Regions from separate parts of the Affinirhizobium capsici genome, predicted to be linked through region 2. Evidence: riboswitches for the same ligand, from Rfam matches in the RefSeq annotation. Region 2 holds a riboswitch; the other holds the start of a gene.
What was found. Region 2 has a riboswitch for S-adenosylmethionine ahead of AC0JZ1_RS14165 (O-succinylhomoserine sulfhydrylase). Riboswitches for the same ligand answer to the same signal wherever they lie in the genome.

Region 1 (5,419 bases), on a different contig from region 2:
AGCGAAGCCAGTGTTCTTCTCGCTCAATCTGGCGTCCCAGCTTGTGCTGCTCGATCTCTTCAGCTTCCAGCACTTCATCACGCCATGCTTCGAAATGGCCAAAGCCGCGATCCAAGCGGCGGGAAAGGCCGCGATCCAGCCAGACGACAGCGGTCGAAACCTTTTCCAGAAAGCGGCGATCGTGCGAAATCAGGACCAGTGCGCTGCGGCTCTTTTGCAATTCGCCTTCCAGCCATTCGATTGTCGGCAGGTCCAGATGGTTGGTCGGCTCATCCAGCATCAGAATGTCTGGCTCAGGTGCCATCACCCGCGCGAGAGCCGCGCGGCGGGCCTCGCCGCCGGAAAGGCGCTTCGGGTCTTCCTGTCCGGTCAGGCCCAGGTGGTTCAAGAGGTAGGTCACACGGTAGGGGTCGTCGCCCGGTCCAAGGCCCGCTTCGCAATAGGCCTGCACCGTGGTGAAGCCGCCAAAATCCGGGGCCTGCTCCAGATAGCGGATGGTGGAGGAGGGGTGGCGGAACACCTCGCCCGATTGGGCTTCGACCAGACCCGCCGCAATTTTCATCAGCGTGGATTTGCCAGAGCCATTGCGGCCGACAAGGCAGATGCGGTCACCCGGTTCCACCTGCATGTTGGCTCCGTCCAGAAGCGGCGTGCCGCCGAAGCTGAGGCGAATATCGTCGAGTTTAAGAATTGGAGGTGCCATGATTCAAGCTCCGCTGCGGTCGTAAGGGCGGGCCAAGAGCAGGGCACGGCCTTTCGACAGGGTTACGGAGATCACGCCTTCCGCTACGTTGGAAATGGTGCGCGATGAACCGAAGGTCAATTTGAAATTCTTCAGCGGGTAGCGGGCATTGCGGATTGAAAGTCCCTCCAGCGCCGTGAAGCCAAGCACGGAAAACAGCGCGCCTTTCGGCAGGTCCAGTTCCATGCCGCCATCATTGCACAGCGGAAAGGCCTCTTCATCGCCGGAGGTCAGCATCACTTCGAAATTATCTTCCGCGAGGCTGAGAGCCGAAAGATAATGCTGCAACACATGGTCCGACCGTTCGCCACCCAGAGCACCCACCAGGATCAAGCGTTCCGCCCCGCGAGAAATCGCCTCCGCAATGGCAATCTCGCCATCGGTCGCTGCCTTGGAAACGGGGTAGGCGCGACGCTCCACCTTCGGATAGGCGGCTTTGAGCGCATCATCACTGGAATCGAAATCACCCACCCAGATTTCCGGCGTCAAGCCTAGCGGTTGCGCATGGCGAATGCCGCTATCGGCCGCAATCACACGGCTGCCGCTGGTCACGGCGCGAAGTCTATCGGTGACGGTAATGTTGCCGCCAAGCAGAATGGAAAAGGTCGGTGTGCTCATGCGCCAGCCCATAGCCTATTCGGCCCCGCGAAGCAAAGCACTTGCGTGCGTGGTTGACTTGGCTTTGTGGGTGTTTCAGGGGATAATCGCTGACTGGTGATAAAGCGCTTTGGTCGTGTGAGGTGTGATGACCACACGACCTTCCCTCGGTCTGATTGACGTATTGGGAAGAAGCGCCTATTTAGAATTCTCATCGTGGTGATTTGGCCGGTCGGCTTGCAGCCACGTTAAACAAGTGGCTAAAAAGACCGGGTATGAAACCGGTCCGTTGTGACCGGTTTTTTTGTTTGTCGAGTTCGAACCATGCCGATCAAGATTCCAGATACCCTGCCTGCCTTTGAAACTTTGGTCAGCGAAGGCGTGCGGGTCATGACCGAAACGGTCGCCGTGCGCCAGGATATCCGCCCGCTGCAAATCGGTCTGCTGAACCTGATGCCGAACAAGATCAAGACGGAAGTGCAGATGGCGCGTCTCGTGGGCGCATCGCCGCTGCAAGTGGAGCTTTCGCTGGTGCGCGTCGGTGGGCACAAGGCGAAGAACACGTCGGAAGAACATCTTCTCTCCTTCTACAATACCTGGGAAGAAGTGAAGCATCGCAAGTTCGATGGCTTCATCATCACAGGCGCGCCGGTGGAGCTTCTTCCCTACGAGGAAGTCACCTACTGGGATGAGATGCAGCAGATCTTTAATTGGACCGCCACCAATGTCCACTCCACGCTGAATGTGTGCTGGGGGGCAATGGCTGCCATCTATCACTTCCATAAAGTGCCAAAGCATGAGTTGAAGGCGAAGGCCTTCGGAGTTTATCGCCACCGCAATCTCTGCCCGTCATCCATCTACCTGAACGGCTTCTCCGATGATTTCCAGGTCCCTGTGTCTCGCTGGACCGAGGTTCGTCGCGCCGATATCGAGAAGGTGCCGGGCCTTGAGATCCTGATGGAATCGGAAGAAATGGGCGTGTGCCTGGTGCATGAGAAAAAGTGCAACCGGCTCTATATGTTCAATCACGTCGAATATGATTCCACCTCGCTGGCGGATGAATATTTCCGCGATGTGAATTCGGGCGTGCCGATCAAGATGCCGCACAATTACTTCCCGCACAATGACGTGGCGCTGACGCCGCAGAACCGCTGGCGCAGCCACGCGCATCTGTTCTTCGGCAACTGGATCAACGAGATCTACCAGACCACGCATTATGATCTGGACAAGATCGGAACGGTCTAAAGCATGTCGCGCAAAGGTGTGCAGCGGTTTTGCGATAACGACATGCGCTAAACCAGCTATTTGAAGCGCGTGGCATGAGACTGACGAGCCGCAACGTGCTTTAAAAGCCGCTTTTGCGCATTGCAGTGCATTCGAAAATGGCGCAGTTTGCCGCCCGGTTTCAAAGCATGACAGGAAGACAGGCATGACGACGCAAGGCGAGATTTTCGGCACCACACCCAAGGGCGAAACCGTCTACCGGGTTAAGATTTCCGGCGGTGGGCTCACAGCGCATGTCATTACCTGGGGTGCCGTCATTCAGGATCTGCGTCTGGAAGGGCATGATGCGCCTCTGGTTCTGGGCTTCAAGAATTTCGAGGATTATCCGAAATATTCCTCTTACTTTGGCGCGACGCCGGGCCGCGTGGCCAACCGTATTGGCAAGGGTCAATTCACGCTGGATGGCAAGAGCTATCAGGTGGATCTGAACCAGGAAGGCAACACGCATCTGCATGGCGGAAGTGATGGCCTTGCCAAAACCAATTGGACCATCATCGCGCATTCGCCAAACAAGGTGATCCTTCAGGTGACGGATACGGATGGTCGCGGCGGCTATCCGGGTAATTGCACGGTCACGGCCACCTACGAGCTGAAGGATGACGGCGTTCTGAACGTTCTCTATGAGAGCGTGACGGATCAGCCAACGCTCGCCAATATCTGCCAACACACCTATTTCAACCTCGATGGCCGTGACGATATCCTCGGCCATGATATCATGATTGCCGCCGATCATTATCTCGAACTGGATGAGCATCAGGTGCCGACCGGCAAGCAGATTGCCGTTGAAGGCACGCCGATGGATCTGCGCCAGCTGGGCCCAATCCGCCGCGATGATGGCAAGGGCCATCAGGTGGAGTTCGATCATAATTACTGCCTGTCCACGGAGCGCACGGAGAAGCGCTCCATTGCGCTCGTGCGCAGTGTCAATTCCGGCGTGTCGCTTGAAGTTCGCACCACAGAGCCCGGCGTTCAGCTTTATGCAGGCTTCAAACTGAAGCCCACGGTGCCGGGGCTCGCCGATAAGCTCTATGGACCCTATGCCGCTCTCTGCCTTGAAACGCAGATCTGGCCGGATGCCATCAATCATCAGGGCTTCCCGAATGCGGTCCTGCGTTCGGGCGAGGTTTTGCGGCAGGAAACGGATTACGTGTTCAGCAAAAGCTGAACAGGAAGACCGCCGATGGCCGGTTACAACCCGCTGATCGAAAGTATCTCACCTCCGCCCGTGCCTTCCGTTCAGGCATGGGCGCGCAGCTATGATCGTGCAATGGGATCGCTTATCGACCTGTCGCAGGCGGTTCCAGGCTATCCTCCACATCCGCAAATGCTCGAACTCTTGGGTCAGGCTGCTTCTTCGCGCGCATCCACCGGCTATGGCCCGATTGAAGGGGAGGCGGTCTTGCGAGCCGCCTATGCCGCCCATTTGGCAGGTGTCTACTCGGCTGCGCTGACGGCGGAAAACGTTCATATCACGTCTGGCTGCAATCAGGCTTTCATCTGCGCCGTCATGGCGGTGGCAGGTGCTGGCGATGCCGTCTTGATGACCAACCCCTACTACTTCAACCATCAGACGACCCTTGCCATGCTCGGCATTGGCACAAGGCTTGTGGCCTGTTCGGCAGAACGCGGCTTTCTGCCAAGAGTGGAGGATATCGCAGGCGCCATCACCCCCAAGGTCAAGGCCTTAGCACTCGTGTCGCCCAATAACCCAACAGGCGCGGTCTATCCCCCTGCATTGTTGGAAGAGATTGCAGACCTCTGCCAGAGCCACGGTATCTGGCTTATTCTGGATGAGACCTATCGCGATTTTCTACCCGATGCTGAAGCGCGGCCGCATTCACTGTTTTCCCAGCCGGACTGGCAGGATCACATAGCCTCGCTCTACAGCTTCTCCAAGAGCTTCTGCATTCCGGGGCATCGGCTGGGTGCCATCACGGCAGGTCCCGACTTTGTGCGCCAGGTCGCCAAGATCATGGATAACCTGCAAATCTGCGCACCACGGGCAGCACAGACTGCTGTGGCAGAGGCCATCCCACGTCTCCAATCCTGGCGTGAGGAAAACCGGCAGGAAATCATGCGGCGGGCGGATGCGTTGCGAGCCGTGATGGTTGAGCTTCCGGGCTGGCAGCTAGACGCCATTGGCGCTTACTTCGCCTTCATTCGCCATCCTTATGAGGGAAAGTCCTCAGCAGAGGTGGCGGAGGCACTGGCGAAAAATGTGGGCGTTTCCTGCATTCCTGGCAGCTACTTCGGTGAGGGGCAGGAAAGTTATCTGCGTTTTGCCTTCGCCAATGCAGATGTCGAAGGCATCAGCGCGCTGGGTCAGCGTCTTTCATCCTTCGCCTTGTAATCAGGTGAAGATCGAGGCGGCAAAAAACAGGATCGCCTTGAAGATGGCGTAGATCACGCCTGCCACGAGGAAGAGGGAGACGATGCCTAAGCCGATGCCAAGCAATACCCACAGCCCGTCTTTTTCCAGAATGCCGAAGGCCATGATGCAAAGAGCTACCGCCGGCAGCATGTTGCCGAGCGGAATGGGCAGTGCCAGAATGATCGACAGGACCAGGCAGAAAACGCCGATAGCCTTTTCCATGCCGGGGGAAGAGAGCGCGGAGAGGCGGGGCTTCAGCATGCGCTCTGCCTTGGCAATCCATGGTTCGATCTTACCGACCATTCCCGCGAAATCGGACCGCAGCATTGAGCGTTTCGCAATGAGTTGCGGCAGCCACGGCTTTCTTCCAAGCGCCATTTGAAGGCTGAGGAACACCAGTGGAATGCCCAGAATGGCAGAGGTTC
Region 2 (5,419 bases):
GCGCAATCTGGAACGGCTGGAATGGCCGCGATCTCTTCTCGACATCAAACTTGTCTGCGAAGCAGACGATCGGGAAACGCTGGATGCACTGGCGGCGGTCGATCTGCCGCCACACTTTGAAATCATTGAAGTTCCTGCTTGTCAGCCTCGTACGAAGCCCAAAGCCCTGTCTTACGCGCTGAGCGGCGTGCGGGGTGAGTTTGTTGCCATTTATGATGCGGAGGACAGGCCGCACCCGAAGCAATTGCTGGAGGCCCACCAACGCTTTCGCCGCATGCCGCGACAAGTCGCCTGCCTTCAAGCACCTCTCGTCATTGCCAATCTGGGCGAAACCAGCATCAGCGCCCTGTTTGCCATGGAATATGCGGCGCTTTTTAGAGGCATCTTACCCATGCTGGCCTGGATGAAAATGCCATTACCGCTTGGCGGAACATCCAACCATTTTCGAACCGACATTTTGCGTGAGGTCGGCGGCTGGGATCCCTTCAACGTAACCGAGGATGCAGACCTTGGAATGCGGCTCTTTCGCCAGGGTTATCGCTCACAAACGCTCCGCTACCAGACTTTGGAGGACGCACCCACAAGCTACAGCGTCTGGCTTGGGCAAAGAACCCGGTGGTTCAAGGGCTGGTTTCAAACCTGGCTGGTGGTGATGCGCCATCCTTGGGCGGCAACCCGCGACATGGGTTTCGGCGCGATGCTGATCTTCCAGCTGATGATCGGCGGCATGCTGGTTTCAGCGCTGCTTCATCCGCTGCTGCCGATCTTTCTCTTAAGCTTTACCGGCCATTTGCTGTTCGAGCCGAATAGACCCCAGCACCTCATTGCTGTCCTTGATCTCATCAACGTCGTCGCGAGCTACGGTATTTTCCTGTCACTCGGCTCCCGCTGCATGATTGAAGAGGAAAAAAGGCGCATCGGTTGGCGGTGGCTGGCCCTTCCCCTCTATTGGATGATGGTCTCATGTGCAGCCTGGCGTGCAGCAAACGAGCTTCGCAAGCGACCGTTTTTCTGGAGCAAGACGATGCATAGGCCGAGCGCGCAGGCCAAGATCGAAGAATAGGTGATCAAAGCCTGGCCCGATCGACCTGGGAATTCTTAATTCTGAATCTTCTAAACTGTTGGAAGAGCTGCCTGACGACATCTGAATTCGAACTGGCGATATTAATGTGCTGGAGCGGGTGAAGGGAATCGAACCCTCGTATTCAGCTTGGGAAGCTGCTGCTCTACCATTGAGCTACACCCGCATCGCCGGAGACGAGAAGTATCACCAGCCGATGCCGCATTTCAAGTGAAAACCGGTGGGCTTAGCTCAGCTGCGGAAATGCTTGGAAAGCTTGAGGCCCTGCGCCTGATAGTTGGAGCCGAGGCCAGAGCCATAGAGCCCCTGCGGAGGCTCCTGCATATGCTCATAGACCAGACGGCCAACGATCTGCCCGTGCTCCAGAATGAACGGCACTTCGTGGCTGCGGACTTCCAGCACGGCGCGGCTGCCAGTGCCGCCTGCTGCAGCATGGCCGAAGCCTGGATCGAAAAAGCCTGCATAGTGCACGCGAAACTCGCCGACCAGCGGGTCATAAGGCGTCATTTCAGCCGCATAGAGCGGTGGCACGTGCACTGCCTCACGCGACACGAGGATGTAGAACTCATCCGGATCAAGGATCAGTTCATCGCGGCCACGGCTGTAGAGCGGCTCCCAGAAATCCAGCACATCGTGCTGGGCCTTCAGGTCAACGTCGATGACGGAGGTATGGTGCTTGCCACGATAGCCGATGAGGCCATCCGGCCCGGTGCCCTTCAGATCAATCGAAAGCGCGATGCCGCCGCCGGACACATTGGGCATTTCGCTGGCGACCAATGTTTCGCTTTCATGCAGGGCCAGAACCTCAGCCTCGGTGAGCAGCGCGTGACCGACACGGAAACGGATCTGCGAGAGGCGCGAACCCCGGCGCACAATGACAGGGAAGGTTCGCGGCGAGATTTCGAGATAGAGCGGGCCGGAGTAGCCAGCAGGGATCTTGTCGAATTCCTGCGCGTGATCGACCATGACGCGGGTGAAGATATCGAGGCGACCCGTGGAGCTTTTCGGATTGGTGGAGGCGGAAAGCTCCTGTGGCAAATCGAGGCTTTCCATGAGCGGCACGATGTAGACGCAGCCCGTTTCCAGGACCGCACCATTTTCGAGATCGATCTCATGCAGCGTCAGGCGTTCGAGCTTATCGGCCACCGTGTGGTTGCGGCCCGGCATGAAGCTGGCACGTACGCGCAGCGCCTTGGAGCCCAACCTCAGATCGAGGCTTGCGGGCTGAATCTGGTCGGCATCCAGCGCAGCCTCGCTCTTCAGCCTGCCTGCCTCAAAAAGTGCGCCGATCGCGCGATCCGCCAAAATGCCAGCTTTACGTTCCATTGAACCTATTCCTTAATCGGTGGACAAAAGCAAAAGCGGGGAATTGACGCAAGCTCTCTATAGGCGTATGCGAAACTTATCCCGTGGTGATTTGGCCGGTCGGCTTGCAGCCACGTTAAACAAGTGGCTAAAAGGACCGGGTGCGAAACCGGTCCGTCGAGACCGGTTTTTTTGTTTTTGGAATGGGATACGCACATGAGCAAGACCTGGCGCCCGGCAACCAAGCTCGTACACGAAGGAACGCTGCGCTCGTCCTTCGGCGAAACCTCCGAGGCCATCTACCTCACGCAGGGCTTCGTCTATGAGGATTCCGCCTCCGCCGAGGCACGTTTCAAGGGCGAGAGCGACGGCTTTATTTACGCACGCTACGGCAGCCCCACCAATGACATGTTCGAAAAGCGCATGATTGCGCTGGAAGGTGCGGAAGATGCTCGCGCCACAGCGTCTGGCATGGCAGCCGTTTCCGCCGCTATTCTCTGCCAGGTGAAGGCTGGCGACCATATTGTTGCCGCCCGCGCCCTGTTCGGCTCCTGCCGCTACATCGTGGAAACGCTGGCCCCGAAATATGGCGTGGAATGCACGCTGGTGGACGGTCGCGACCTGAAGAACTGGGAAGCGGCCATTCGCCCCAACACCAAGGTCATGTTCCTTGAAAGCCCGACAAACCCGACCCTGGAAGTGGTGGATATTGCTGGCGTTGCCAAGCTTGCCAACCAGATCGGCGCAAAGCTGGTGGTGGACAATGTCTTCGCCACGCCGCTTTTCCAGAAGCCGCTGGAGCTTGGCGCGCATGTGGTGGTCTATTCAGCAACGAAGCACATCGATGGCCAGGGCCGCTGCCTTGGCGGCGTCGTGCTTTCCAGTAAGGACTGGATCGACGAAAACCTGCATGATTACTTCCGCCATACCGGACCGGCCATGTCTCCCTTCAATGCCTGGACGCTGTTGAAGGGCCTTGAAACCCTGCCGCTTCGCGTGAAGCAGCAGACGGAAAGCGCTGGCCGTATTGCCGACTTCCTGGCCGATCAGGGCAAGGTGGCGAAGGTCATCTATCCGGGCCGCAAGGACCACCCGCAGGCAGATATCATTGCCAAGCAGATGACCGGCGGCTCAACGCTGGTCTGCTTTGAGCTGAAGGGCGGCAAGGATGCAGCCTTTGCGCTTCAGGATGCGCTCGATGTCGTGAAGATTTCGAACAATCTGGGCGACGCCAAGAGCCTGATCACGCATCCGGCAACGACGACGCACAAGAACCTCACCGATGAGGCGCGGGCTGAACTTGGCATCTCTGCCGGAACGCTGCGCCTCTCCTGCGGTATCGAGGATGCAGACGATCTGATCGACGACCTGGCCCAGGCTTTGGCGAAGGTTTCAGCCTGACACGTTTACCTTGACGGTTAGGATTAACCGTCAAAACACAGGGGTTTGAAGCTTCAAGGACGGGCGCATTTCTTGACCTAGCGCCCGACCTGTACGATATCCCTTCTACGCAATGAGGTATGGCACATGTACCGTGCACGGACGAAGGATATCGAAGTCGAGGTGGAGCCCTATTATCTGGAGGATCAATCCGATCCAGATGAGAGCCGCTACGTCTGGGGCTATCGCGTCGTTATTTCAAACCACTCCGGGTCAACAGTGCAGCTGATGCACCGCTACTGGCATATCACAGACCAAAACGGTCTTGTGGATGAAGTGGAAGGCCCCGGTGTGGTGGGCGAGCAACCGCGCCTTGAGCCGGGCGATACCTATGAATATTCATCCGGCTGCCCGCTTGATACGCCATCCGGCATGATGTTCGGCCACTATCAGATGCAGACCGATGATGGGCAGACATTCGCCGTTGATATTCCCGCCTTCTCGCTGGATTCCCCCGGCCTTCTGCGCACGTTGAACTGAGATATTCCGCATTCGCCAAGGCTCGCTCTTTATCAAAAAACAGGCGTATGCGCCGATGTTCACGCGGTTCGTTGAACCCGTGGTATGAAACTCCGATATGGCCGGGGCGCTGAGAGCTGCCTCGTATGGATAGTAATAAGTGACACCTCTCAGCGCCCCGTTCAGCGGTTTATGCACGCGACTCCGGTCTCTCTGCCTAGAGTGATTGCTGGCTGGGCTTGATCCATCGGCATCCGAAAATTCGGCGGACAAACCGATAGACCCTTCCAGAAACCACTCCCCATGTGTGCCGCACAGGCACGCCCGGCGCGCTCCTTCGGAGATGAAACGGCAGGCTGACGTCCGACGCCTGACCGCTTCCCCCGTTGTCGCCAGAGGGAGACCATTTTCCGCGTACCCGGAGATGGGGGTTTTGCGTCCTACCCCCCACACCCGCGCCGGCCCCGCATCGCCAGCACGCCTGCTGGTGTAACCGTTGCGGAACGGGCAAATTGAAACACAGGTTTTGAGCGTGGTGTATGGAAAAACGCTAAGTGGTTGATGGGGTTGGTGTGAGGATGGCGGACGTGCGCGGCGGGAGAGCGTGATGACATGCGCATCCACGGAAAAAATCCCTCACATCTTGCAGTGGATGCCACAACCGCAGTGACATAACGTGGTTGTGGGACCGGCTTGAACGGGTCTGTCCTGGGGTGTCGAAACCTCTCGTACGTTAGGCTGGCATCCACCGCATGAGATGCCCCCTCGGCCATTCTTGAGTGGCTGAGTGCTTGTGATTGCCCTATAAGGCTCTCCTACCCTTATGGCTGGGGAGGCCCCGACGCATGTCCAAGGTGCTTGCACCCAAAGGTCGGGGCAGTCGTACGTACGCGATTTTCGAACTCCCCGGCCGCCAGGGCCTTATCCAAGCAACTCGCCTTTGGCGCGCCAAACCCGTTCTTGAGTGTCGCATTCGATGGTGATGGCAGCGCCGGTTTCGGCTGTTGCGCATTCCCATGCCGGATGCGCTGACCGGGAGCCATAAGGGTCATGGATGACTACAATTTTCTTGCCGATCTGCTCGCGACCTTCCGTGCCTCACCGGATGCCATCAAGGCGCTGTGGCTCATCATT

Region 1: linked by a shared signal. The riboswitch ahead of metA (homoserine O-acetyltransferase MetA) and the one ahead of AC0JZ1_RS14165 (O-succinylhomoserine sulfhydrylase) in region 2 are both predicted to bind S-adenosylmethionine.

Annotation. Positions count from the first base shown of each region.
Region 1 covers NZ_CDRNXD010000007.1:254,123-259,541, reverse strand. The annotation lists gene AC0JZ1_RS19470 (ABC-F family ATP-binding cassette domain-containing protein) at 1-703, opposite strand, end outside; gene AC0JZ1_RS19465 (thiamine diphosphokinase) at 707-1,360, opposite strand; SAM riboswitch at 1,546-1,624, shown strand; gene metA (homoserine O-acetyltransferase MetA) at 1,664-2,584, shown strand; gene AC0JZ1_RS19455 (aldose epimerase family protein) at 2,769-3,788, shown strand; gene AC0JZ1_RS19450 (aminotransferase) at 3,804-4,973, shown strand; gene AC0JZ1_RS19445 (exopolysaccharide biosynthesis protein) at 4,974-5,419, opposite strand, start outside.
Region 2 covers NZ_CDRNXD010000004.1:2,251,311-2,256,729, forward strand. The annotation lists gene AC0JZ1_RS14150 (glycosyltransferase family 2 protein) at 1-1,063, shown strand, start outside; tRNA gene AC0JZ1_RS14155 (tRNA-Gly) at 1,174-1,247, opposite strand; gene AC0JZ1_RS14160 (2'-deoxycytidine 5'-triphosphate deaminase) at 1,313-2,407, opposite strand; SAM riboswitch at 2,481-2,559, shown strand; gene AC0JZ1_RS14165 (O-succinylhomoserine sulfhydrylase) at 2,603-3,787, shown strand; gene apaG (Co2+/Mg2+ efflux protein ApaG) at 3,914-4,306, shown strand; gene AC0JZ1_RS14175 (hypothetical protein) at 5,336-5,419, shown strand, end outside.